DNA from 3 places in the Streptomyces sp. NPDC107575 genome. Region 1 is predicted to be linked to each of the others. Evidence: riboswitches for the same ligand, from Rfam matches in the RefSeq annotation. Region 1 holds a riboswitch; each other region holds the start of a gene.
The links. Region 1 has a riboswitch for S-adenosylmethionine ahead of ACZ7L4_RS15320 (aminotransferase class V-fold PLP-dependent enzyme). Riboswitches for the same ligand answer to the same signal wherever they lie in the genome.
Positions count from the first base shown of each region.

Region 2: it holds a riboswitch for S-adenosylmethionine, as region 1 does, so the genes downstream of both, ACZ7L4_RS20630 (GNAT family N-acetyltransferase) here and ACZ7L4_RS15320 (aminotransferase class V-fold PLP-dependent enzyme) in region 1, are expected to answer to the same signal.
Region 3: it holds a riboswitch for S-adenosylmethionine, as region 1 does, so the genes downstream of both, thrC (threonine synthase) here and ACZ7L4_RS15320 (aminotransferase class V-fold PLP-dependent enzyme) in region 1, are expected to answer to the same signal.

Region 1 is NZ_JBVKBG010000003.1:450,882-458,341, forward strand. Features, by position in the region: gene ACZ7L4_RS15305 (response regulator transcription factor) at 1-357, shown strand, start outside; gene ACZ7L4_RS15310 (SLC13 family permease) at 434-1,846, shown strand; gene ACZ7L4_RS15315 (glycerate kinase family protein) at 1,866-3,059, shown strand; gene ACZ7L4_RS15320 (aminotransferase class V-fold PLP-dependent enzyme) at 3,011-4,384, opposite strand; SAM riboswitch class IV at 4,576-4,693, opposite strand; gene trpD (anthranilate phosphoribosyltransferase) at 4,781-5,845, opposite strand; gene qcrB (cytochrome bc1 complex cytochrome b subunit) at 5,979-7,460, opposite strand, start outside.
Region 2 is NZ_JBVKBG010000004.1:232,038-239,497, reverse strand. Features, by position in the region: gene ACZ7L4_RS20645 (acetate--CoA ligase family protein) at 1-1,326, shown strand, start outside; gene ACZ7L4_RS20640 (enoyl-CoA hydratase/isomerase family protein) at 1,370-2,188, shown strand; gene ACZ7L4_RS20635 (50S ribosomal protein L11 methyltransferase) at 2,261-2,887, opposite strand; gene ACZ7L4_RS20630 (GNAT family N-acetyltransferase) at 2,956-3,594, opposite strand; SAM riboswitch class I at 3,605-3,691, opposite strand; gene ACZ7L4_RS20625 (winged helix-turn-helix domain-containing protein) at 3,766-4,056, opposite strand; gene ACZ7L4_RS20620 (hypothetical protein) at 4,527-4,796, shown strand; gene ACZ7L4_RS20615 (GlxA family transcriptional regulator) at 5,241-6,239, opposite strand; gene ACZ7L4_RS20610 (MFS transporter) at 6,259-7,460, shown strand, end outside.
Region 3 is NZ_JBVKBG010000004.1:127,382-134,841, reverse strand. Features, by position in the region: gene ACZ7L4_RS20165 (hypothetical protein) at 11-298, shown strand; gene groL (chaperonin GroEL) at 534-2,159, opposite strand; gene ACZ7L4_RS20155 (cold-shock protein) at 2,467-2,673, opposite strand; gene ACZ7L4_RS20150 (ubiquitin-like small modifier protein 1) at 3,106-3,381, opposite strand; gene thrC (threonine synthase) at 3,432-4,733, opposite strand; SAM riboswitch class I at 4,752-4,906, opposite strand; gene ACZ7L4_RS20140 (glucosyl-3-phosphoglycerate synthase) at 5,068-6,015, shown strand; gene ACZ7L4_RS20135 (DUF7927 domain-containing protein) at 6,054-7,460, shown strand, end outside.

The DNA.
Region 1 (7,460 bases):
CCGTTCCGCTTCGAGGAGCTCCTCGCGCGGGTCCGGCTGCGGCTTCGGACCGCCTCCGGCACGCCCGAGGTGACGATGCTCGGGAGCGGCGACCTCACGCTCGACCTGCGGACGCGGCGGGCGCGGGCGGAGGGGCGGACGGTGGACCTGACGGCCCGTGAGTTCGTGCTGCTCGAACTGTTCCTGCGCCATCCCGGCCAGGTGCTGTCCCGTGAGCAGATCCTGTCCCATGTGTGGGGGTACGACTTCGATCCCGGGTCGAACATCGTCGACGTCTACGTGCGGGCGCTGCGCAAGAAGTTGGGGGCGCGGCACGTGGAGACGGTCCGCGGGATGGGGTACCGGCTGCCGGGCTGAAGCCCCGGCATGTCCGTGAATTTCCTTTCATTTAAGGCTCATTGAGGGCTCACCGCGCCGCACCACGCTGAACCGCGTGACCCTGAACCTCCGCAATGCCGCGACCCTGTGCATCGCCCTCAGCATCTGCGCGCTGCTCGTGGTCCCCGGCAACTTCCCCGGGCTGACCGGCGACGCCCGGCTCACGCTCGCCGTGTTCGCGCTGGCGACCTGCGCGTGGATCGGCACGTCGATCGACGACACGTACATCGCGCTCGGCGCGGGCCTCGCGCTCACCGCGACGGGCGTGATCAGCAGCGACACCCTGTTCGGCACGCTCGGCGACGAGACGGTGTGGCTGCTGATCTGCGCGTTCGTGCTCGCCGCCGCCGTGGCCCGCAGCGGGCTCGCGGGGCGGGCGGCGGCGTTCCTGGTCAGCGGGGCGCGCGGCGTGCGGCAGTTGACGCATCTGACGACCGCGGCGCTCGTCGTCACCGCCTTCGCGGTACCGGCCACCTCGGGCCGCGCGGCGCTCGCGCTGCCCGTCTTCCTGGCGCTCGCGAAGGTGCTGGCCGACCGGCGCCGCCTTGTCGTGATGCTGGCGCTGCTCTTCCCGACGGTCATCCTGCTCTCCGCCGTCGCGACGCTGATCGGCGCGGGCGCGCACCTCATCACGGTGTCCGTGCTGTGGGAGGCGACGGGCGAACGGATCGGCTTCACCCAGTGGCTGCTGCTCGGCCTGCCGCTGGCCGTCGTCTCCTCCCACCTGGCGGCGGAGGCCGTCCTGTTGACGACGACGCGGCGCGCGGACCGGGCCGGGCCCGTGCGGATCACGCTCGACGAGCTCCAGGAGCACAGCGAGCAGCCGGTCACCGGACCCTGGGAGCCGGCCGAGACCCGCTGCGCCCTGCTGCTGGCCACGGTCGTCGCCCTGTGGTGCAGTGAGCCGCTGCACCAGGTGCCGCCGGCCGTCGTCGCGCTGATCGGCGCGGTGGTCGCCGCATCGCCCGCGCTCGGCACCGTACGCCTGAAGGACGCGCTCGGGACGGTCCCGTGGTCGCTGCTCCTGTTCATGGCGGCGACGATGGCGATGGGCGTCGCGCTGGCCGAGTCCGGCGCGGCGAAGTGGCTGGTGGGCGGGGTCCCCCTGGACGTACCGCCGTGGCTGTTCCTCGCCGTGGTGATCGCGGTGAGCACGGCCGCCCACCTGATCCTGCAGTCCCGCTCGGCCCGCTCCTCCGTGCTCGTGCCGCTCGTCGTGGCGGCGGCCGTCGGCGCGGGCGTCAACCCGGTCGCCGCGGCCCTCGCCTCCACCGCCGCCGCGGGCTTCTGCCACACGCTGCCCGCGTCAGCGAAGCCGGTGACCCTGTTCGCCCAGATACCGGGCGTACCCACCTACACCCCGCGCGACCTGCTGCGCCTCTCCGCCGTCCTGGCCCCGCTGACGGCCGCCGCCGTCCTGCTGTGCGCGCTCACCCTGTGGCCGCTGCTCGGCGTGCCCGTCCGCTGAACCCACCCTGGAGTCCGACGTGTTGACCCATTTCGCCATCGCCCCCAGCGGCTTCAAGGAGTCCCTGTCCGCGGGCGCCGCCGCCGAGGCCATCGCCGCCGGTGTACGCCGTGTGGTGCCGGACGCCGAGACCGACCTCATCCCCCTCGTGGACGGCGGCGAGGGCACGGCCCGCGCGCTGGCCGCCCAGAGCGGTGGGCGCCTGGTCGCGCTGCCCGCCACCGGCCCGGTCGGCCAGCGCGTCGGCACGCACTTCGCGCTGCTCCCCGACGGCACGGCGGTCGTCGAGATGGCGGCCGTCGCCGGGCTCTCCCTCGTCCCGCGCGAGCTGCGCGACCCGGGCGCCACGACGACGTACGGCGTCGGCGAGCTGATCCGCGCGGCCCTCGACGCGGGCGCCCGCCGCATCCTCGTGGGCTGCGGCGACTCCGGTACGTCGGACGGCGGCGCGGGCGCACTCCAGGCGCTCGGCGCGCGGCTGCTCGACGCGGACGGCCTGCAACTCGCGCTCGGAGGAAGGGAGTTGGCGCACCTGCGGTGCATCGATCCGAGCGGCCTCGACCCGCGCCTGAAGGACACCGAGATCCGGGTGGCGTGCAACCCGTTCAACGTGCTGTGCGGGGAGCGCGGCGTCGCCCGCGTGTTCGGCCCGCAGAAGGGTGCGACGCCCACCCAGGTCGAGCAGCTGGCGGCCGCCCTCGAACACTGGGCGCACGTCCTGACACGTGACCTGGACGTACGCACCGACCTGTTCACGGGACCCGGCACCGGCGCCTCCGGCGGACTCGGCGCGGGCCTCGCCGCGCTCGGCGGCAGGCTCCTCCCCCGCTTCGACGTCCTCCTCGACCACCTCGACCTGGACGCCCGGCTCGCGCGCGCCGACCTCGTCGTCACCGCGGAGGGCGCCCTCGACCACCAGACGCCGCGCGGCAAGGTACCCGCCGAAGTGGCCCGCCGCGCCAAACGGTTCGGCCGCCCGGTACTCGCCCTCGCGGGCACCATCGGCGACGGCGCGCACACCGTGACGGCCACCGGCGTCGACGCCTACAGCTCGATCCTGCCCGCCCCCGTGACGCTCGCGGAGGCGCTGGGCCGGGGCGGCGAGTTCCTCACGGACGCCACCGAGCGCGCCCTGCGGATGATCCTCCTCGGCTCCCGGCTGCCTCAGGCGTTGGTGGTGTCCGGCACGCAGCGGCCGTCCTCGGTGCGGTAGTTCCAGCGGGCGCCGTCGCGCACGAGCTCCGTCACGGCGGAAACGAACCGCTCCACGTGCTCGTCGGGGGTGCCGGCGCCGAAGCTGACGCGGATGGCGTTGAGCGACTTCTCGCCCGGCGCGGCCTCGGGGGCGCCGCACTCGCCCTGCTGCTGCGGGTCGGAGCCGAGCAGCGTGCGCACCAGCGGGTGGGCGCAGAACAGACCGTCGCGGACCCCGATGCCGTACTCGGCGGAGAGCGCGGCGGCGAAGTGCGAGGAGTTCCAGCCGTCGACGACGAACGAAAGGACGCCCACGCGCGGCGCGTCGTCGCCGAACAGGGACAGCACCTTCACCTCGGGAACGGCCGCGAGCCCCTCCTGGACCTTGCGGATCAGGTACTGCTCGCGGGCGACGAGGTTGTCGAACCCGGCCTCGGTGAGCGCCTTGCAGGCGGAGGCGATGGAGTACACGCCGATGACGTTCGGGGAGCCGGCCTCGTGGCGGGCGGCGGTGGTCTGCCACTCGACGTCGACGCCGCCGTCGACGCGCCGCGCGACCTTCTTCGAGGCACCGCCACCGGCGAGGTACGGCTCGGCGGCCGTCAGCCAGTCGGAGCGGCCCGCGAGCACGCCCGAGCCGAACGGGGCGTACAGCTTGTGCCCGGAGAAGGCGACCCAGTCGACATCCAGGTCCTGCACGGAGACGGGGTGATGGGGCGCGAGCTGCGCGGCGTCGAGCACGATGCGGGCACCGTGCGCGTGAGCGGCCGCCGCGAGCTCGCGCACCGGCCAGAGTTCACCGGTGACGTTGGAGGCACCGGTGACGCAGACGAGGGCGGGTCCGTAGGGGTCGCGCTCGGCGAGGGCGCGCTCCAGCGTGTCGACGGCCTCGCCGGGCGTGCGGGGCGCGTTGAGGTACGTGACCCGCGCGTCGCGCCACGGCAGCAGCGAGGCGTGGTGCTCGGTCTCGTAGACGAACACCTGGCAGTCGGCGGGCAGCGCGGCGGCGAGCAGGTTCAGCGAGTCGGTGGTGGAGCGGGTGAAGACGACCTGGTCGCCCTCCCGGCAGCCGAGGAACTCGGCGACGGCGACCCGGGAGTTCTCGAACAGGTCGGTGGACAGCTGCGAGAGGTACCCGGCGCCCCGGTGCACGCTGCCGTAGTACGGCGCGTAGGCGGCGACGTCGTCCCACACCCGCTGCAGGGCGGGCGCGCTGGCGGCGTAGTCGAGGGCGGCGTACGTGACCTCGCCACCGGTGACGAGCGGCACGGTGACGTCCCGGCCGAGGACCGGAAGCGGGGCGATGGTCTCGGTACAGGCGGCGGCGTCGACGGAAACAGACATGGGTGAACTCCCTGGCGCGGTAAGCGAATTGACCATGCCGGAGCGCTGCGGAAGAGGGCTCTACGGCAGGGAAAGAAAGATGCTGTGAATTTCAGTACAGCGGGTACGCGGAGGCGGGGCCGAAACGCCCTATCGCATTCGCTTGCTCACGAGACTGCTCCCTTGAGGACCAGGACCCCAGGGTTGCGAGGGGTCCGCGCTTGCCACACGCCTTGCTGCGTACGGCCTGGTCTTCACCCAGGGCACCCCGCCACGGACGGAGGGTTGCCGGACAGCGGGCTGGGGCCTCGGTCGCTGTCACTCATGACCTTGAAGAGCATCCTGCCACACGTCTCAGAAACAGCAAGGGCGCAGTCCAGGATCCGGACTGCGCCCTGCGTCACATCTCGTACGTGCCTACCGGTTGCTGGCCGCCACCCACCGCTCCAGGACGGCCTTCGCCGCTCCGGAGTCGATCGACTCGGCGGCCCGGTCCATGCCGGCCCTGATCTGCTCGACGAGCGTGCCCTCGCCGGGACGCACAGCCACCAGGGCCGCCGCCGAGTTCAGCAGCACCGCGTCGCGCACGGGCCCCCGCTCGCCGTCGAGGAGGCGCCGGGCGACCTCCGCGTTGTACGAGGGGTCACCGCCGCGCAGCGCCTCGATGGGCACGACCTCGATGCCGACGTCGCGCGGGTCGAAGGACTCCTCGCGCACGGCGCCGTCCCGCACCACCCACACGCGCGAGGTGCCCGTGGTGGTCAGCTCGTCGAGCCCGTCGTCGCCGCGGAACACCAGGGACGAGTTGCCGCGCTCGGCGAAGACCCCGGCCACGATCGGCGCCATCCGGGCGTCGGCGACGCCGACGGCCTGCGCCTTCACCTTGGCCGGGTTGGTCAGGGGGCCCAGCAGGTTGAACACCGTGCGGATGCCGAGCTGGCCGCGCGCGGCGCCCGCGTAGCGCAGCGCGGGGTGGAACTTGATGGCGAAGCAGAACGTGATGCCCGCTTCCTCGGCGACCTCGGGCACCCGCTTCGGCGACAGGTCGAGATTGACGCCCAGCTTCTCCAGTACGTCGGAGGCGCCCGAGGCGGAGGACGCGGCGCGGTTGCCGTGCTTGACGACCTTGGCGCCGGCGCCCGCGATGACGATCGCGGACATGGTGGAGATGTTGACCGTCTTGGCGCCGTCGCCGCCGGTGCCGACGATGTCGACGGTCTCGCCGGGCACCTCGATCACATTGGCGTGCTCGTACATGCCGCGTACGAGGCCGGAGATCTCCTGCACGGTCTCGCCCTTGGCGCGCAGCGCGACCGCGAACCCGGCGATCTGCGCGTCGGTGGCCTCGCCGCGCATGATCCGGTCCATCGCCCACGCGGTGTCGTCGGCGCTCTGGTCGCGGCCTTCCAGCAGGCCGTTCAGGACGGCGGGCCAGGAACGGCCCGCCGCGGTGTCGCCTCCAGCGGGGTTCAAAGCGCTCATGGCCGCTCCTGTGTGCATCTGTGGGGTCGAAAGGTGTCGCGACCCCACCCTATCCAGGTCCCGGGACCGCAAAGAGCCCCCGTCCAGGCAATGGACGAGGGCTCCCGCTGTGGCTTACAGCGACGGGATGAGATCAGTGGTGGCCGTGGCCGCTGGTGATCTCCTTGTACTCCTCGGCGGTCGGCTTCGGGATCTGGTTGTTCTCCCCGTAGTAACCGCGCGAGAGCTTGCCGCGCAGCTTCTGCAGCCGCGTGACCTTGCGCTCGACACCGTTCTCGTCGACCGTCGGGCCGATCTCGACCGGCGCGTACTGCTCGTGCGCCGTGAGCGTGTGCAGGGCCTCCTGGTCGAGCGGCTCGTGCACCTCGATGAACTCACCGTGCGGCAGGCGCTTGATGATGCCGGACTCGCGTCCGTGCAGCACCTTGTCCTTGTCGCGGCGCTGGAGGCCGAGGCAGATCCGCTTGGTGACGATGAACGCGATGACCGGTCCGACGAAGAACGCGATCCGGACGAACCAGGTGATCGCATTGATCGACAGGTGGAAGTGCGTGGCCCAGAGGTCGTTTCCACCACCGATGAGCAGCACCATGTACCAGGTGATCCACGCGACACCGAAGGCCGTACGCGTCGGAGCGTTGCGCGGGCGGTCCAGGATGTGGTGCTCGCGCTTGTCGCCGGTGACCCAGGCCTCGATGAACGGGTAGACCGCGATCGCGACCAGAACCAGCGGGAAGATCACGACCAGCGGGATGGCCACGCCCAGGACGAGCGTGTGACCCCAGAAGTCGATCTCCCAGCCCGGCATCACTCGGATCAGGCCCTCGGAGAAGCCCATGTACCAGTCGGGCTGGGCGCCCGTGGACACCTGGTCCGGCCGGTACGGGCCGATGGCCCAGATCGGGTTGATCGTCGCGATCGCGGCGATCACCGCGATGACGCCGAAGACCAGGAAGAAGAAGCCGCCCGCCTTGGCCATGTAGACCGGGAGCAGCGGCATGCCCACGACGTTCTTGTTGGTCTTTCCGGCACCCGCGAACTGCGTGTGCTTGTGGTAGAAGACCAGGATCAGGTGCGCCGCCATCAGGCCGAGCATGATGCCCGGCAACAGCAGGATGTGGATCGAGTAGAACCGCGCGACGAAGTCGCCGCCGGGGAACTCGCCGCCGAAGAGGAAGAACGACATGTACGTGCCGACGATCGGCACGGACAGGATCGCGCCCTCCATGAAGCGGACACCGGTGCCGGAGAGCAGGTCGTCCGGGAGCGAGTAACCGGTGAAGCCGGTGAACATGCCCAGGACGAACAGCAGGAAGCCGAAGACCCAGTTGACCTCACGCGGCTTGCGGAACGCACCCGTGAAGAACACGCGCATCATGTGCACGAACATGCCCGCGAGGAAGATCAGCGCGGCCCAGTGGTGGATCTGACGGATCAGCAGGCCACCGCGCACATCGAAGGAGATGTGCATGGTCGAGTTGAAGGCCTCCGACATCAGCTGCCCCTGGAGCGGGACGTAGCTGCCGTCGTAGGTGACCTCGTTCATCGACGGGTGGAAGAACAGCGTCAGATACACACCCGTGAGGATGATGATGATGAAGCTGTACATGCAGAT
Region 2 (7,460 bases), on a different contig from region 1:
ACCGGCGCGGACACCGTCGTGGACGCCGCCATGCGGCAGTTCGGCGTCATCCGCGTCGACGGGCTCGACGAGCTGCAGGACACCTCCGCCCTGCTCGCCCGCGCCCGGCCGCCGCAGGCCGACGGCGTCGTCGTGTACTCGATCTCCGGCGGAACGGGCGCCCACTTCGCGGACCTGGCGACGGAAGCGGGCCTCGACCTGCCGACCCTCCCCCAGGAGAAGCAGGACGAACTGCACCAGTGGATACCCGACTATCTGAGCGTGGCGAACCCGGTCGACAACGGTGGCCACCCGGTCGGCGACTGGCGCGGCCGCAAGATCATCGACGCGATCCTCGCCGACCCCTCCGTCGGCGTCCTGATCTGCCCGATCACCGGCCCCTTCCCGCCCATGAGCGACAAGCTGGCCCAGGACCTGGTGGACGCGGCGGAACAGACGGACAAACTGGTGTGCGTGGTGTGGGGCTCGCCGGTGGGCACGGAGGAGGCCTACCGCACGACGCTCCTCGGCTCCTCCCGCGTGGCCACCTTCCGCACCTTCGCCAACTGCATCACCGCGGTCCGCTCCTACCTGGACCACCACCGCTTCACGGCCTCGTACGTCTCGCCCTTCGACGAGGCGCCGCGCACGCCCTCCCCGTCCTTCCGCAAGGCGCAGGCCCTGATGCGCCCCGGCCACCAGCTGAGCGAGCACGCGGCGAAGCAGCTGCTGCGGGCGTACGGGATCCGGGTGCCGCGCGAGCAGCTGGTGACGAGCGCGGCGGCGGCGGTGCGGGCGGCGTCCCTCGTCGGCTACCCCGTCGTCATGAAGGCGTCGGCCCCGCAACTGGCCCACAAGTCCGAACTCGGCCTGGTCAAGGTCGAGTTGACCTCCGCCAGCCAGGTACGGGACGCGTACCGCGAACTCACCGACATCGCCCGCTACGAGGGCATCGAGCTCGACGGCGTCCTCGTCTGCCAGATGGTCGAGCGGGGCGTCGAGATGGTCGTCGGCGTCACGCGCGACGACCTGTTCGGCCCCACCGTCACCGTCGGCCTCGGCGGCGTACTGGTGGAGGTCCTGCGCGACACCGCCGTCGCCGTACCGCCCTTCGGCGAGACCCAGGCGCGGGCGGTCCTCGACCAACTCCGCGGGCGGGCCCTGCTCGACGGGGTCAGGGGGGCGCCGCCCGTCGACATCGACGCACTGGTCGAGGTGATCCTGCGGGTGCAGCGCATGGCACTCGAACTCGGCGACGACCTCGCCGAACTGGACATCAACCCGCTGATGGTGCTGCCGCGCGGCCAGGGCGCAGTCGCCCTCGACGCGCTCGCGGTGTGCCGCTGACCCGGCCGCCGCCACCGACCTTCTCCCGAGACGGAGCTCCCCCATGACCCAGCCCTCCCCCGACGAGTCCTTGCACTCATTGGTACTGCACGCCACTGACAACGGCGTCTCGTGGATCACCCTCAACCGGCCCGAAGCCATGAACGCCGTCACCTGGGACCAGCGCGAACGCGTCATCGCGCTGCTCGCCGAGGCCTCCGCCGACCCGGACGTACGGGCCGTGGTGATCACCGCGACGGGCAAGGGTTTCTGCGCGGGCGCGGATCTGCGGGGCGGGAGCGCGGACGCCGGGGAACGGGTCGTGGGGGACGTCGCCCGCATGATCCGCCTCGGGGCGCACCGGTTGATCGCCGCGGTCCAGGACTGCGAGAAGCCGGTGATCGCGGCGGTCAACGGGACGGCGGCCGGCATCGGCGCGCACCTCGCGCTCGCCTGCGACCTGGTCCTGGCCGCCGAATCGGCGCGCTTCATCGAGGTGTTCGCCCGCCGCGGCCTCGTCCCGGACGGCGGAGGCGCCTACCTCCTCCCCCGCCTGATCGGCCCGCAACGCGCCAAGGAACTCATGTTCTTCGGCGACGCGGTCCCCGCCGCCGACGCGGAACGCCTCGGCCTGGTCAACCGGGTCGTCCCGGACGACGAACTCCCGAAACTGACCCGCGACTGGTCGGAACGCCTCGCATCGGGCCCGACGCGCGCGCTGGCGCTGACCAAGTCCCTGATCAACGCCTCCCTGGATTCGGACCGCACCACAGCCTTCGCGGCAGAGGCGACAGCCCAGGAGCTGAACATGACCACCCACGACGCGAACGAGGGCGTAGCAAGCTTCGTGGAACGCCGGAGGCCGGAGTTCCGGGGCCGCTGAGGCGATTGAGGCGGCTGAGGCGGCTGAGCGTCTGACTGTGGCGGGAAATGACAGCCCAGTGGCCATCTCCCGTCACAGTCGCCCGTTGCGTGGTTCTCGGGAGAACTCCCAAATACCCACCCGCCCGCGCAAATCCGGGACGAGGGTGCGCCACGCGGGAGCAAAAGGCAGCCACGCGTCGGCGATCAGCCGGGGTGCGGACCAATCAGCGTAGGTACGGATGTCCATCCGTAGCGCTGCGGCGGCAGTGGTGCGTACGCGTCGCGCCTTGGCGTGTGCCAGGACCAGACGGATGCCGTCCAGACCGTCCGCGCCGCCCCCGTCGTGCAGGTGGCGCTGGTCGTGCGGAACGTCGGGCATCAGCGCGGTCGGCCGCTGCGGCGGATTGACCGCCAGAACGTCCGCGGCCATCGGGCCGAGCTGCCGCCAGTCGGCTTCCCACAACGAAAGGCGCTCGCACGCCTTGGGGCCGAGGATCCGCGTGACATTGCGCATCGTGTCGTTGAGCGCGGCCGGGTCGTAGTCCTGTGCCACGACATGGCGGGCGCCGCTTGATAGGGCCGCGATGGTGACGAGCCCTGCGCCGCACCCCACGTCGACCACGACCTGATCCTGGGTATCCAGCACATTGGCCGCCAGGAACGCGGAGAAGACGGAGGGGCGGTGCACCCTCGGGCCGACGTCGAGGTCCTGGGCCATGCCAACCCATGAGTCGATCCGCCTCGCACCCGCGGCGTCATCGCGTTCCGCTGCCTCCACCCCATGCCTCACACTCCCCGGACCGGCTCACTGCGACGCACGGCCAACCGCCGGAGAAGGTGGTCCCGTACGGCGTTCCACTCGGTTCTCACCACGGAGTACATGGCGGAGTCCCTGAGCTTGCCGGTCTCTCCCGGCGCCCAGGACGGCGACCAGTTCCTCAGCACGCCCTCGTAGGAGGCTCCGAGGTTCTCGATCGCCTTGCGTGACTGCTGGTTGCGGGCGTCGGTCTTGAGGTCGACCCGTTCCACGCGCAGGCGCTCGAAGGCGTGCCGCATCAGCAGCATCTTGGCCTCGGTGTTGATGCCGCATCCTTGCGCACGGGCGCCGAGCCAGGTGAAGCCGATCTCCACGGCTCGCAGGTCCCTGCTTCCCGGCCAGTGGCGCGGGTCCCAGTACGCCGTGCATCCGACGGCCCGCCCGTCGCTCTGCCGGATCTGCGCGAACGGGACGAGTCCCTGTTCCACGCGCTCGAATTGGGCCTCCAGATAGCCGACGACCCCCTCGGCGCGGGGGACGAGCGTGAAGGCGTACGTGCTGCGGTCCTCCTCCGCCGCCAGAGCGAGATCCTCGGCGTGGTCGAGGGACAGTGCCTCGAGCCGGACCAGGGAGCCGTTGAGCGTGGGTACGTCGAACCAAGGTCGCATGCGGTGCCGCTCCTCATCGTTCCTGGCGTTGGCACCTTGCTGTCGCAGGTTGCCGGACCGTCACGGGGCCAGGTCCCTCAAGTCCTCTGGATGAACGCGGCTGATCCTTGCCGTCGCGGGCGTCTCGGTCAAGGTGATTTGTGAGGAACGGTGCCGATCAACGCACTCCTGCTACTTGGCGCGCGGCTTCGGGGGCGGGCCGAAGGGCTCGTTCTTGGCGAGTTCCGGGCCGTCGTCGTCGACGAAGGTGCCCAGCCCGTGCTCCATCCTCAGGAGGCCGGCGTCGCGGAGTTGGTAGAGGGCCTTCTGCCCGGTACTCGTGGACACGTCGAACTCGGCAGCGACGTCCGCGACCGAGGGGAATCGCTTCCCCAGCGGGTACTCCTCGGTCGCGATGCGGTGCGCCAGTACGGCGGCGATCTGACGCCAGACGATGCGGGTGCGGTCAATCTCGTAGTCCACGCAGTGACCGTATTCCTTCACCTCTGCGCATGCACCTGCACATATATGATCACCTCCAGGATTTGACCACACCTGTGCGCAGGTCTGCATAGAGTTGGCGCGTCAGCCGAAGACTGACCCCCGCGACCGCTGCAACCGGCCCGGGGGCATGGTCAACGCCACGTAGGAGGCGCCGACATGCTGGACCTTATCGTTCGAATCCTGACCTGGGTGCTGAGTCTCTGTACCCCACCACCCCCAGGCCGCCACCGACTCATCGTCCTCACGCCCGCCATTCCGGCGCCACCACCCCGCCACACCGAACCGCTCGACGCCGCGGCGCACGCTCTCGTACGCCCCTACGTCCTGACACCCGAGGAACATCGCCGCCAACGCGAACGCCGCCGGGCCCTCTACCTCGCCACATTAGGCATCGACACCGGCCCCCGGCACATCCACGGCGTCCGCGTCCCGGTGGCGGGAGGCGTGCGATGAGCGCGCGGCTTCTGCCCTGGCCGGGCGAGAACGGGTGCGCCGCGTACCTGGTGACGGACAACCCGGACGGCTACCTTTCGCGGTTGGCGGACCGGATCGAGTACGAGCAACTGGTGGACGCGCGGGAGGTGTTGGCGTTGTCCAGCGGATTGCTGGTCGACGTGGACGTGGCGGCGGTCGAACTCCGCTTCATCGCACGCCGGTTGACCGAATCCCTGACGCAGACCCTGCGCATCGCCGACTCCCGAGGCGCGCGCCTCCCGTAACCCCCACCTCGCCTTCGGCCCTGGGTACCTCATTCTCGCCCAGGGCCGAAGCGTGGGAAATTGAGCGGCGGAGTCATGCGGCCCGGCAGCGGGCCGCCTGGTGGGCCGGCGCAGGCAGGTAGATCAAGCCCCGCACCGGGACGAGAGCCAGCGGGGTCCGGGGCGGAGCCCCGAGGCGTAAGGACAGGTGGCTGCGCGCTCCGGCGAGGCGGTGCGCGACCGCACCCCGGCGGACCGGGAGCCCCCGGAGGGGGCGGGCGGGTGGGAGAAGGGCGAAGCCCGAGGCGTAAGGGCGGGTGGCGGCGGAGCCAAAGGGGCCAGGCAGCGGGCTGCCTGGTGGGCCGGCGCAGGCAGGTGGATCAAGCCCCGCACCGGGACGAGAGCCAGCAGGGTCCGGGGCGGAGACCCGTGGCGTAAGGACGGGTGGTCGGTGGGGGCCGCGCCTCACCCCGGCACCCCCGCCCGGAACGTCCTCCGGTACGCCGTCGGCGTCACCCCCACCGCCGCGTGGAAGTGCTGGCGCAAGGACTGGGCTGTGCCGAAGCCGGACTGGTGGGCCACCTCGTCCATGGATGCCGGCGACGTTTCCAGCAAGTGGCGGGCCCGCTCCACCCGTTGGGCCGTCAGCCACTGGCCGGGGCTCGCGCCGACCTCCTCGCGGAAGCGGCGCGTGAACGTGCGGACGGAGAGGGACTCGCGGGCCGCCAGGTCGCGGAGCTGGATGGGCTCGCCCAGGTGCTCGAGGGCCCACGCGCGGGCGCGCGCGGTGGACGCCAACCGGGGCTCGGGCAGCGGGCGTTCGATGTACTGGGCCTGGCCGCCGTCCCGGTGCGGCGGCACCACCGTGCGGCGCGCCACATCGTTGGCGACCGCCGCCCCGTGGTCGCGCCGCACCAGGTGCAGGCACAGGTCGATACCGGCCGCGACGCCCGCCGATGACAGCACGTCGCCGTCGTCGATGAACAGGACGTTCGGGTCGACCTTGATGTGCGGGAAGAGGCTCTGGAAGTGGTCCGCGTCCGCCCAGTGCGTGGTCGCGGGCCTGCCCTCCAGCAACCCCGCCGCGGCGAGGACGTAGCTGCCGGTGCAGATGGACACCATGCGCGTACCGGGGCGGATCCAGGCGAGCGCTGCCGCCAACTCCGGTGTGAGGATGCCCTCTTCGTACACCGGGCCCATCTCGTACGACGCCGGGACGATCACCGTGTCCGCCGACCCCAGCACCTCCGGGCCGTGCTCGACGTGGATCGCGTAGTCGGCGTCGGTCTGCACGCGGCCCGGCTCACGGACCGCGCAGGTCACCACCTCGTACAGCCGCCGCCCCGCCGCGTCACGGGCGCGGCCGAAGATGCGCTGGGGGATGCCGAACTCGAAGGGGATGAGGCCGTCGAGCGCGAGCACCGCGACGCGGTGCGGGGCGTGCCGTTCACTGCGGGAGGCCATGGCCCGATCCTAGCGAACAATGGCATTCGGGCCACTCGTTCCGCGGGAGGAGATCCCCGAAGCTGCTCGTGTGACCGATACGCAGACGCAGCCCCAGCCGCAGCCGGACGCGCGGCCCGGCACCCGCCCGAGACGCCGCCCGCACCGGGCCTGGGCCGTCGCCGCCGTCACCTTCGTGACGATCGTCGGCGCCGCCGCCTTCGCCTCCCTGCCGGGGCTGCTCATCGAGCCGCTGCACGACCCCGACACCGGTTTCGGCTGGTCGCGCGGCACCATCGGCTTCGCCGTGTCCGTGAATCTCGCGCTGTACGGGGTCACCGCCCCGTTCGCCGCCGCGCTCATGGACCGGTTCGGGATACGGAAGGTCGTGGCGGTGGCGCTGAGCGTCATCGCGGGCGGCTCGCTGCTCACCGTGTGGATGACCGCCGCCTGGCAGCTCGTCATGTTCTGGGGTGTGCTCGTGGGGCTCGGCAGCGGCTCGATGGCGCTGGCCTTCGCCGCCACCGTCACCAACCGCTGGTTCGTCGCCCGGCGCGGGCTCGTGACCGGGGTGCTGACCGCCGCCGGGGCCTCCGGACAGCTGGTGTTCCTGCCGCTCCTGTCCTGGATCGTCGACCGGCACGGCTGGCGGCCCGCCGCCGTGACCGTGGCCCTCTCCGCGCTCGCCGTCGTCCCACTGGTCTGGCTGCTGCTGCGCGACCACCCCGCCGACGTGGGCGTCGAGCCGTACGGGGCAAAGGAGTTCGTACCGAAGCCCGCGCCCGTACGGGGAGCGGGGAACCGCGCCGTGACCGTCCTCGTGAAGGCCGCACGCACCGGGCCGTTCTGGCTGCTCGCCGGGACCTTCGCGATCTGCGGCGCCTCCACGAACGGCCTGGTCAAGACGCACTTCGTGCCCGCGGCCCACGACCACCACATGCCCATCACCACGGCCGCGTCACTGCTCGCCGTGATCGGCGTCTTCGACGTCGTCGGGACCGTCGCGTCGGGCTGGTTCACGGACCGGATCGAGGCGCGCCGGCTGCTCGCGGTGTACTACGCGCTGCGCGGCGTCTCGCTGCTGTTCCTGCCGATGCTGCTGGCTCCTGATGTTCGGCCGCCCATGCTGTTCTTCATCGTTTTCTACGGGCTCGACTGGGTCGCCACCGTGCCGCCGACCATCGCGCTGTGCCGTGAGCACTACGGCGAGGACAGCGCGATCGTCTTCGGCTGGGTGCTCGC
Region 3 (7,460 bases), on a different contig from region 1:
TGCTGGGCCCATGGCTGACAGCACCCTTTCGAAGATCTCCTGGACCGAGTTCCGCCCGGACCGGCGCCGGCTGACCGCGGGGGCCGCGCTCACCGGGGTCGGCACACTCACGGCGATGGCCGGGGTCGGCGTCCTCGTCTACGAACTGGCCCGCGCGGGCCGCAGCTGGACCGGAACCTGGGAGGTTCCCCCGTCCGAGCTCGCCTCCCGCGCCCTCCACCAGGCGCAGGCCGCCGCCACCAGCGCGGGGCGCGCGGGGCGCGACACCTGGAAGTCCTTCCAGGAGAACGCCGCGTAGACGCCCCCCGCACGGGGCTCCGCCCCGGACCCCGCGCCTCAAGCGCCGGCGGGGCTGGATTTTACCCACTCGCCGCAGGGGCTTGATTTTTCAAGCCCCTGCGGCGATTGAGCAGCGGGGTCCGGGGCGGAGCCCCGTGCGGGGGGGGCGCAACGAAAAACGCCCGAGGGCGGCACCGACTCGCGAAGAGTCGGTGCCGCCCTCGGGGTTACGGACGGGCTGAACCGCGAGCGGCTCAGAAGTCCATGTCACCGCCCGGCATGCCGCCACCGGCCGGCGCAGCGCCCGCCTTCTCCGGCTTGTCGGCGATGACGGCCTCGGTGGTGAGGAAGAGCGCGGCGATGGACGCGGCGTTCTGCAGCGCGGAGCGCGTGACCTTCGCCGGGTCGATGATGCCCTCGGCGATCATGTCGACGTAGTCACCCGTCGCGGCGTTCAGACCGTGACCGACGGTCAGGTTGCGCACCTTCTCCACGACGACGCCACCCTCGAGACCACCGTTGACGGCGATCTGCTTGAGCGGGGCCTCGAGCGCGAGCTTCACGGCGTTGGCGCCGGTCGCCTCGTCACCCTCGAGCTCCAGCTTGTCGAAGACCGCGGAGGCCTGCAGCAGGGCCACGCCACCACCGGCGACGATGCCCTCCTCGACGGCCGCCTTCGCGTTGCGAACGGCGTCCTCGATGCGGTGCTTGCGCTCCTTGAGCTCGACCTCGGTGGCCGCGCCCGCCTTGATGACGGCCACGCCGCCGGCGAGCTTGGCGAGGCGCTCCTGGAGCTTCTCGCGGTCGTAGTCCGAGTCGCTGTTCTCGATCTCGGCACGGATCTGGTTGACGCGACCCTGGACCTGGTCGCTCTCACCGGCGCCGTCGACGATCGTCGTCTCGTCCTTGGTGATGACGACCTTGCGGGCGCGGCCGAGCAGGTCGAGACCGGCGTTCTCGAGCTTGAGGCCGACCTCCTCGGAGATGACCGTGCCGCCCGTGAGGATGGCGATGTCGCCGAGCATGGCCTTGCGGCGGTCACCGAAGCCCGGGGCCTTGACGGCGACGGACTTGAAGGTGCCACGGATCTTGTTGACGACCAGGGTCGACAGGGCCTCGCCCTCGACGTCCTCGGCGATGATCAGCAGCGGCTTGCCGGACTGCATGACCTTCTCGAGCAGCGGAAGGAGGTCCTTCACGTTGCCGATCTTCGAGTTGACGATCAGGATGTACGGGTCCTCGAGCGAGGCCTCCATACGCTCCATGTCGGTGGCGAAGTACGCCGAGATGTAGCCCTTGTCGAAGCGCATGCCCTCGGTGAGCTCGAGCTCCAGACCGAAGGTCTGGGACTCCTCGACCGTGATGACGCCTTCCTTGCCGACCTTGTCCATGGCCTCGGCGATGAGCTCGCCGATCTGGGTGTCGGCGGCCGAGATGGAGGCGGTGGAGGCGATCTGCTCCTTGGTCTCCACCTCCTTGGCCTGCTCGAGGAGGGCGGCGGAGACGGCCTCGGTGGCGCGCTCGATGCCGCGCTTGAGGGCCATCGGGTTGGCGCCGGCGGCTACGTTGCGAAGGCCTTCGCGAACGAGCGCCTGGGCCAGGACGGTCGCGGTCGTCGTGCCGTCACCGGCGACGTCGTCCGTCTTCTTCGCGACCTCCTTGACCAGCTCGGCGCCGATCTTCTCGTACGGGTCCTCGAGCTCGATCTCCTTGGCGATGGACACACCATCGTTGGTGATCGTGGGGGCGCCCCACTTCTTCTCGAGGACGACGTTGCGACCCTTGGGGCCCAGGGTCACCTTGACGGCGTCGGCGAGCTGGTTCATGCCGCGCTCGAGGCCGCGCCGTGCCTCCTCGTCGAACGCGATGATCTTGGCCATGTGAAGTGGTCCTCCCGGACGGGGTGGCTAACGCAAAAGGACCGTGCTGGTGCCCGCGACGGACGGCCTGCGCGCCTTGTGGTTCCTTGCCCCACCCGGCCTGCGGACCTCACCGACCCGATCCAAGTTTTGTCACTCTCACTCGGAGAGTGCTAAGCCCAATGATTAGCACTCGACCCCTGCGAGTGCAAGGTGCTCTCCTGAACGCGAACGCCACCGGGGCAGCACGAAGGGCCCGCCCCCGGTCAACCGGGAGACGAGCCCTCCATGACGTGCGACGTACAAGCTTGCAGTCTGACGCGCGCGTTCAGCCGGCGGCCACGCGGACCATGTCGGCCTGCGGCCCCTTCTGGCCCTGCGAGATCTCGAACTCGACCCGCTGCCCCTCCTCGAGGGTGCGGTAGCCGTCCATCTGAATCGCGCTGTAGTGGACGAAAACATCCGCACCACCGTCGACCGCGATGAAGCCGTACCCCTTCTCCGCGTTGAACCACTTGACGGTGCCCTGAGCCATGCCTAACTCCCCTATTACTGGCCCTTGCGCAGGACCGCACTTCGCGGACCCGGGTCAGACCTCACGCCCCATGGGATATGGGGGTGTGCGCCGGAACGCGTCGACCGCGGCTGAATGTATCTGCCCAACTGCCGTCTGCAACAGGTCAATCGGACGAGAATTCTGGGCACGCCAGATCGGGGAAACCGGGCCAACTCACCGGATCCCCGGGCAAGTCGGGCCGCGTAAATGCCGTAAAAGGCCCGAAAGGGCTGGGCACTTTGGCTGCTTCTTGTCGGGCGACGGGCGAGAACTCATATGCGCCCGTCATGCACCGCTCGCGGAAACGCAGCAGCTTCCCCAACTGTACCGCGCTCAACCATGCAGAATTGCCCCCTCCGCTTCTCTCGCGGAGGGGGCAATTCGGATAACTCTGTGTAGACCTACAAAAGATCAGCCGCCCGCGACGGCGGGAATGATCGAGACCCCGGCGCCGTCCGGCGTCGCCGTCTCCAGGCCCTGCTCGAAGCGGACGTCGTCGTCGTTCACGTAGACGTTCACGAAGCGGCGCAGCTTGCCCTGGTCGTCGAGGACGCGGGCGGCGATGCCGGTGTGGTTCTTCTCGAGGTCGGCGATGACATCGGCGAGGGTCGCGCCCTCGGCGGCGACCTCGGCCTGGCCGCCGGTGTAGGTGCGCAGGATGGTGGGGATGCGAACGTTGACGCTCATGCGGTGACTCCCGGTGCTACAAGTTCGGTTGGCTCAGTGATCGGCTGGGCTCAGTGGTCGGCGGCGAGACCGGCGTCGCGGAACGCGTCCAGGCTCGGCCGGATGGTGGCGGTGGCCTGCGAGGACTCGGCGACCGCGTCGAGGGTCTTGAGCCCGTCGCCCGTGTTCAGGACCACCGTGGTGAGCGACGGGTCGATCTGGCCCGCCTCGATGAGCTTCTTCGTGACGCCCAGGGTCACACCGCCGGCCGTCTCCGCGAAGATGCCCTCCGTGCGCGCGAGCAGCTTGATCGCGTCGACGACCTGCTCGTCGTTCACGTCCTCCACGGCGCCGCCGGTGCGGCGCGCGATGTCGAGGACGTACGGGCCGTCGGCGGGGTTGCCGATGGCGAGGGACTTGGCGATGGTCGTCGGCTTCTGCGGGCGGACCACGTCGTGGCCGCCCTTGTAGGCGACGGAGACCGGGGAGCAGCCCTCGGCCTGGGCGCCGAAGAGCTTGTACGGCTTGTCCTCGACGAGGCCGAGCTTGATCAGCTCCTTGAGCCCCTTGTCGATCTTCGTGAACTGGGAGCCGGACGCGATCGGGATGACCAGCTGGTCGGGCAGCTGCCAGCCGAGCTGCTCGCAGATCTCGTACGCGAGCGTCTTTGAACCCTCGCCGTAGTACGGGCGCAGGTTCACGTTCACGAAGCCCCAGCCCTCGCCCAGCGGGTCGCCGATGAGCTCGGAGCAGAAGCGGTTCACGTCGTCGTAGTTGCCCTCGATGGCGACGAGGTCACCGCCGTAGACACCGGCCATGACGACCTTGCCCTGCTCCAGGTCGTGCGGGATGAACACGCAGGAGCGGAAGCCGGCGCGGGCGGCGGCGGCGCCGACGGCGCCGGCCAGGTTGCCGGTGGAGGAGCAGGAGAGCGTGGTGAAGCCGAAGGCGCGGGCGGCCTCGATGGCCTGCGCGACGACGCGGTCCTTGAAGGAGTGCGTCGGGTTGCCGGAGTCGTCCTTGACGAACAACTTGCCCTCGGCGACGCCCAGTTCGCGGCCCAGGTTGTCGGCCTTGACGAGCTGGGTCCAGCCCGGGTTCAGGTTGGGCTTCTCGGCGACGTCGGCCGGGACGGGCAGCAGCGGGGCGTAGCGCCAGATGTTGGCGGGTCCTGCCTCGATCTGCTTGCGCAGGGACTCGGGGTCACCGACGGGCAGGTCGTACGCGACTTCGAGCGGCCCGAAACACTCGGCACAGGCGAAGACGGGACCGAGCGGGACGACGGCGCCGCACTCGCGGCAGGAGAGGCCGGAAGCCGGACCGAGATCAACGGTCTTCGCGGTCGTTTCGGTGGCGACAGTCTGTACAGCCATGAGAGGCGAGGCCCTTTCTCCTCATCTTCCTCGCGACGCATCTCGCCACGAGACGGATTTGGCACCTTCACTAGCCGGGAGCCTCGCGGGCGCACTGCGATGTGCGGACGAGACCGGCTGGAGGGTTGCCGGGGCTTCAACGGGCCGTATCCCTCTGCCCCTCTGGATGAGCGGTATTCGATTGTGTGGATTCAGTTGTGTACGGCAGGCGACCCCCGACATGCGATGGTCACCGGCCTTGTTCAAGACTGTAACCGAAGGCCCGGACCCTTGAGATAGTCGTCCGAACCGCGAGATGGATCACATGGTGATCCTTAGGGAAGGAACCCAGACCGTGCTGGAAGAGGTCGAGCGCTGGCTGAACAGGCGCTCCTGGTCCGTGGCGGACCATCCGCTGCACCGGTTGGTCGCCGCCAAGCACGCGTCGGGACAGACGGTGAGTGTCGTACTGCCCGCGCTGAACGAGGAGGAGACGGTCGGCGAGATCGTCTCCGAGATCCGGCGGACGCTGATGACGGACGCGGTGCCGCTCGTCGACGAGCTCGTCGTGATCGACTCCGGCTCCACCGACCGCACCTCCGAGGTCGCGGCGGCGGCCGGGGCGCGCGTCGAGCACCGGGACACGATCCTGCCGCGGATCCCGGTCAGGGCCGGCAAGGGCGAGGTGCTGTGGCGATCCCTGTTCGTCACTTCCGGTGACATCGTGTGCTTCGTCGACGCCGATCTGAAGGAATTCTCCGCGGACTTCGTCTCCGGGATCGTCGGCCCGTTGCTCACCGAGCCGGGCGTGCACTTCGTGAAGGCGATGTACGACCGCCCGCTGGCCGGGGCGGCGGGCCAGGGCGGCCGGGTGACCGAGCTGATGGCGCGGCCGATCCTCAATCTGCACTGGCCCCAACTGGCCGGTTTCGTACAGCCGTTGGGTGGCGAGTACGCGGCCCGGCGGACGCTGCTCGAACAACTCCCGTTCCCCGTCGGGTACGGCGTGGAGCTCGGCCTGCTCGTGGACGCGCTGCACACCGTGGGCCTCGACGCGCTCGCCCAGGTCGACGTCGGCGTGCGCAAGCACCGGCACCAGGACGGGCAGGCGCTCGGCAGGATGGCGGCGGCGATCTACCGCACGGCCCAGCTGCGCCTCGCGCGCGGGCACCTCGTGCGGCCGGTGCTCACGCAGTTCGAGCGCGGCGACGACGGCTTCGAGCCGCGCACCCACCCGGTCGACACGGAAGAGCGCCAGCCGATGATCGAAATCGGTGAATATGCGGAGCGTCGCGTGGCATAAGCACGGACTAATCGTATGTTTTGCCTAAATTGCCCTTTATGTCGCTTAAACATCTTCAGGGCAAGGCGGCCTGCGCCGTCGCAGCCGCCCTCGCCGCCTGCGTGGCGGGACTGGCACCGAGCCCCGCCGCCGCGGATGTGGTCTCCCCCTTCGACAAGCGCTACGACGAATCGATCTACGGCGACTTCAAGACCATCGGCAACACCGTCATGGGCTGCCCGACCGACGACGCCACCATGGCCGCGCGCTGCGCCGTCGCCGCGAACGGCGAGGGCAGGGACAACAACAACACGTTCAACATGCAGCGGATCAACACGGCCGGGACGACGGACGGCTACGGCTCCAGCACCGGCCGGGTCACCATCCCGCCCGGGGCCGAGGTCGCCTACGCCCGCCTCTTCTACGGCGGCAACGACGGCACGTACAAGGGTCCGAGCGGGGCCCAGATGAAGCGCTGCGACATCTCGGGCGCCGACGTCGACCCCTCGCCCGGCGACCCGCTGGACGCGGCCCCGGCGGTCGGCGTCAACGGCACGGCCCCCACCAAGGTCTCCCCCGAGAACCTGGTCAAGGACCCCGCCGACACCAACGGCCCGCACTACTACACGGGCGAGGCCGACGTGACGAGCCTGTTCAGCGGGGTCACCGGCACGGGCACCCCGGTCCCGGTCTCGGTCGGCGACATCTGGGCGCCCTCGGGCAAGGGCTGCGTGGCCGGCTGGTCGATGACCGTCGTCTACAAGTACGACGCCCCGAACGAGACCTACGCCCCGGACCGCCGCAACGTCTACATCTACGGCGGCCACGTCCTGCAGCGCTCCACCTCCCCGGCCACCCGGGTCACCGTCGACGGCTTCTACCGGACCTCGGGCACCCCGCACGCGAGCGTCACCGCGTACGAGGGCGACTGGAACACGCCGGGCGACAAGTTCGCCGTCGGCGGCCAGAACATCCCCGAGAAGCACACCGGCAACACCAACAACTTCTTCATCTCCGAGGACGACGGCGCCCTCGACCCGAAGATGATCAACAACCTGAGCATCGACGCGAAGGAATTCGACGTCACGGGCAGCGGCTCCACGCGCGCCGCCGGGGACGAGCCGATCCCGGTCGGTTCGACCTCCACGACGCTCGACTTCTCCACCAAGGGCGACACGTACGTCCCCTCGGCGCTCGCCCTGTCCGTCCCGGTGCCGGACCTGGAGATCTCCAAGACGGCGAGCCCGGCGAAGGTCGAGCCCGGCGACACGGTGACGTACACGGTGAAGGCGAAGAACGTCAGCCGGCTGCCGTACCCCAACGCCAAGTTCACCGACGACCTCACCGAGAACCTCGACGACGCGACGTACAACGACGACGCGCAGGCGAGCATCGGTGACGTCTCCTACACCAAGCCGAAGATCAACTTCACCGGTGACATCCCGGCGGGCGAGACCGCGACCGTC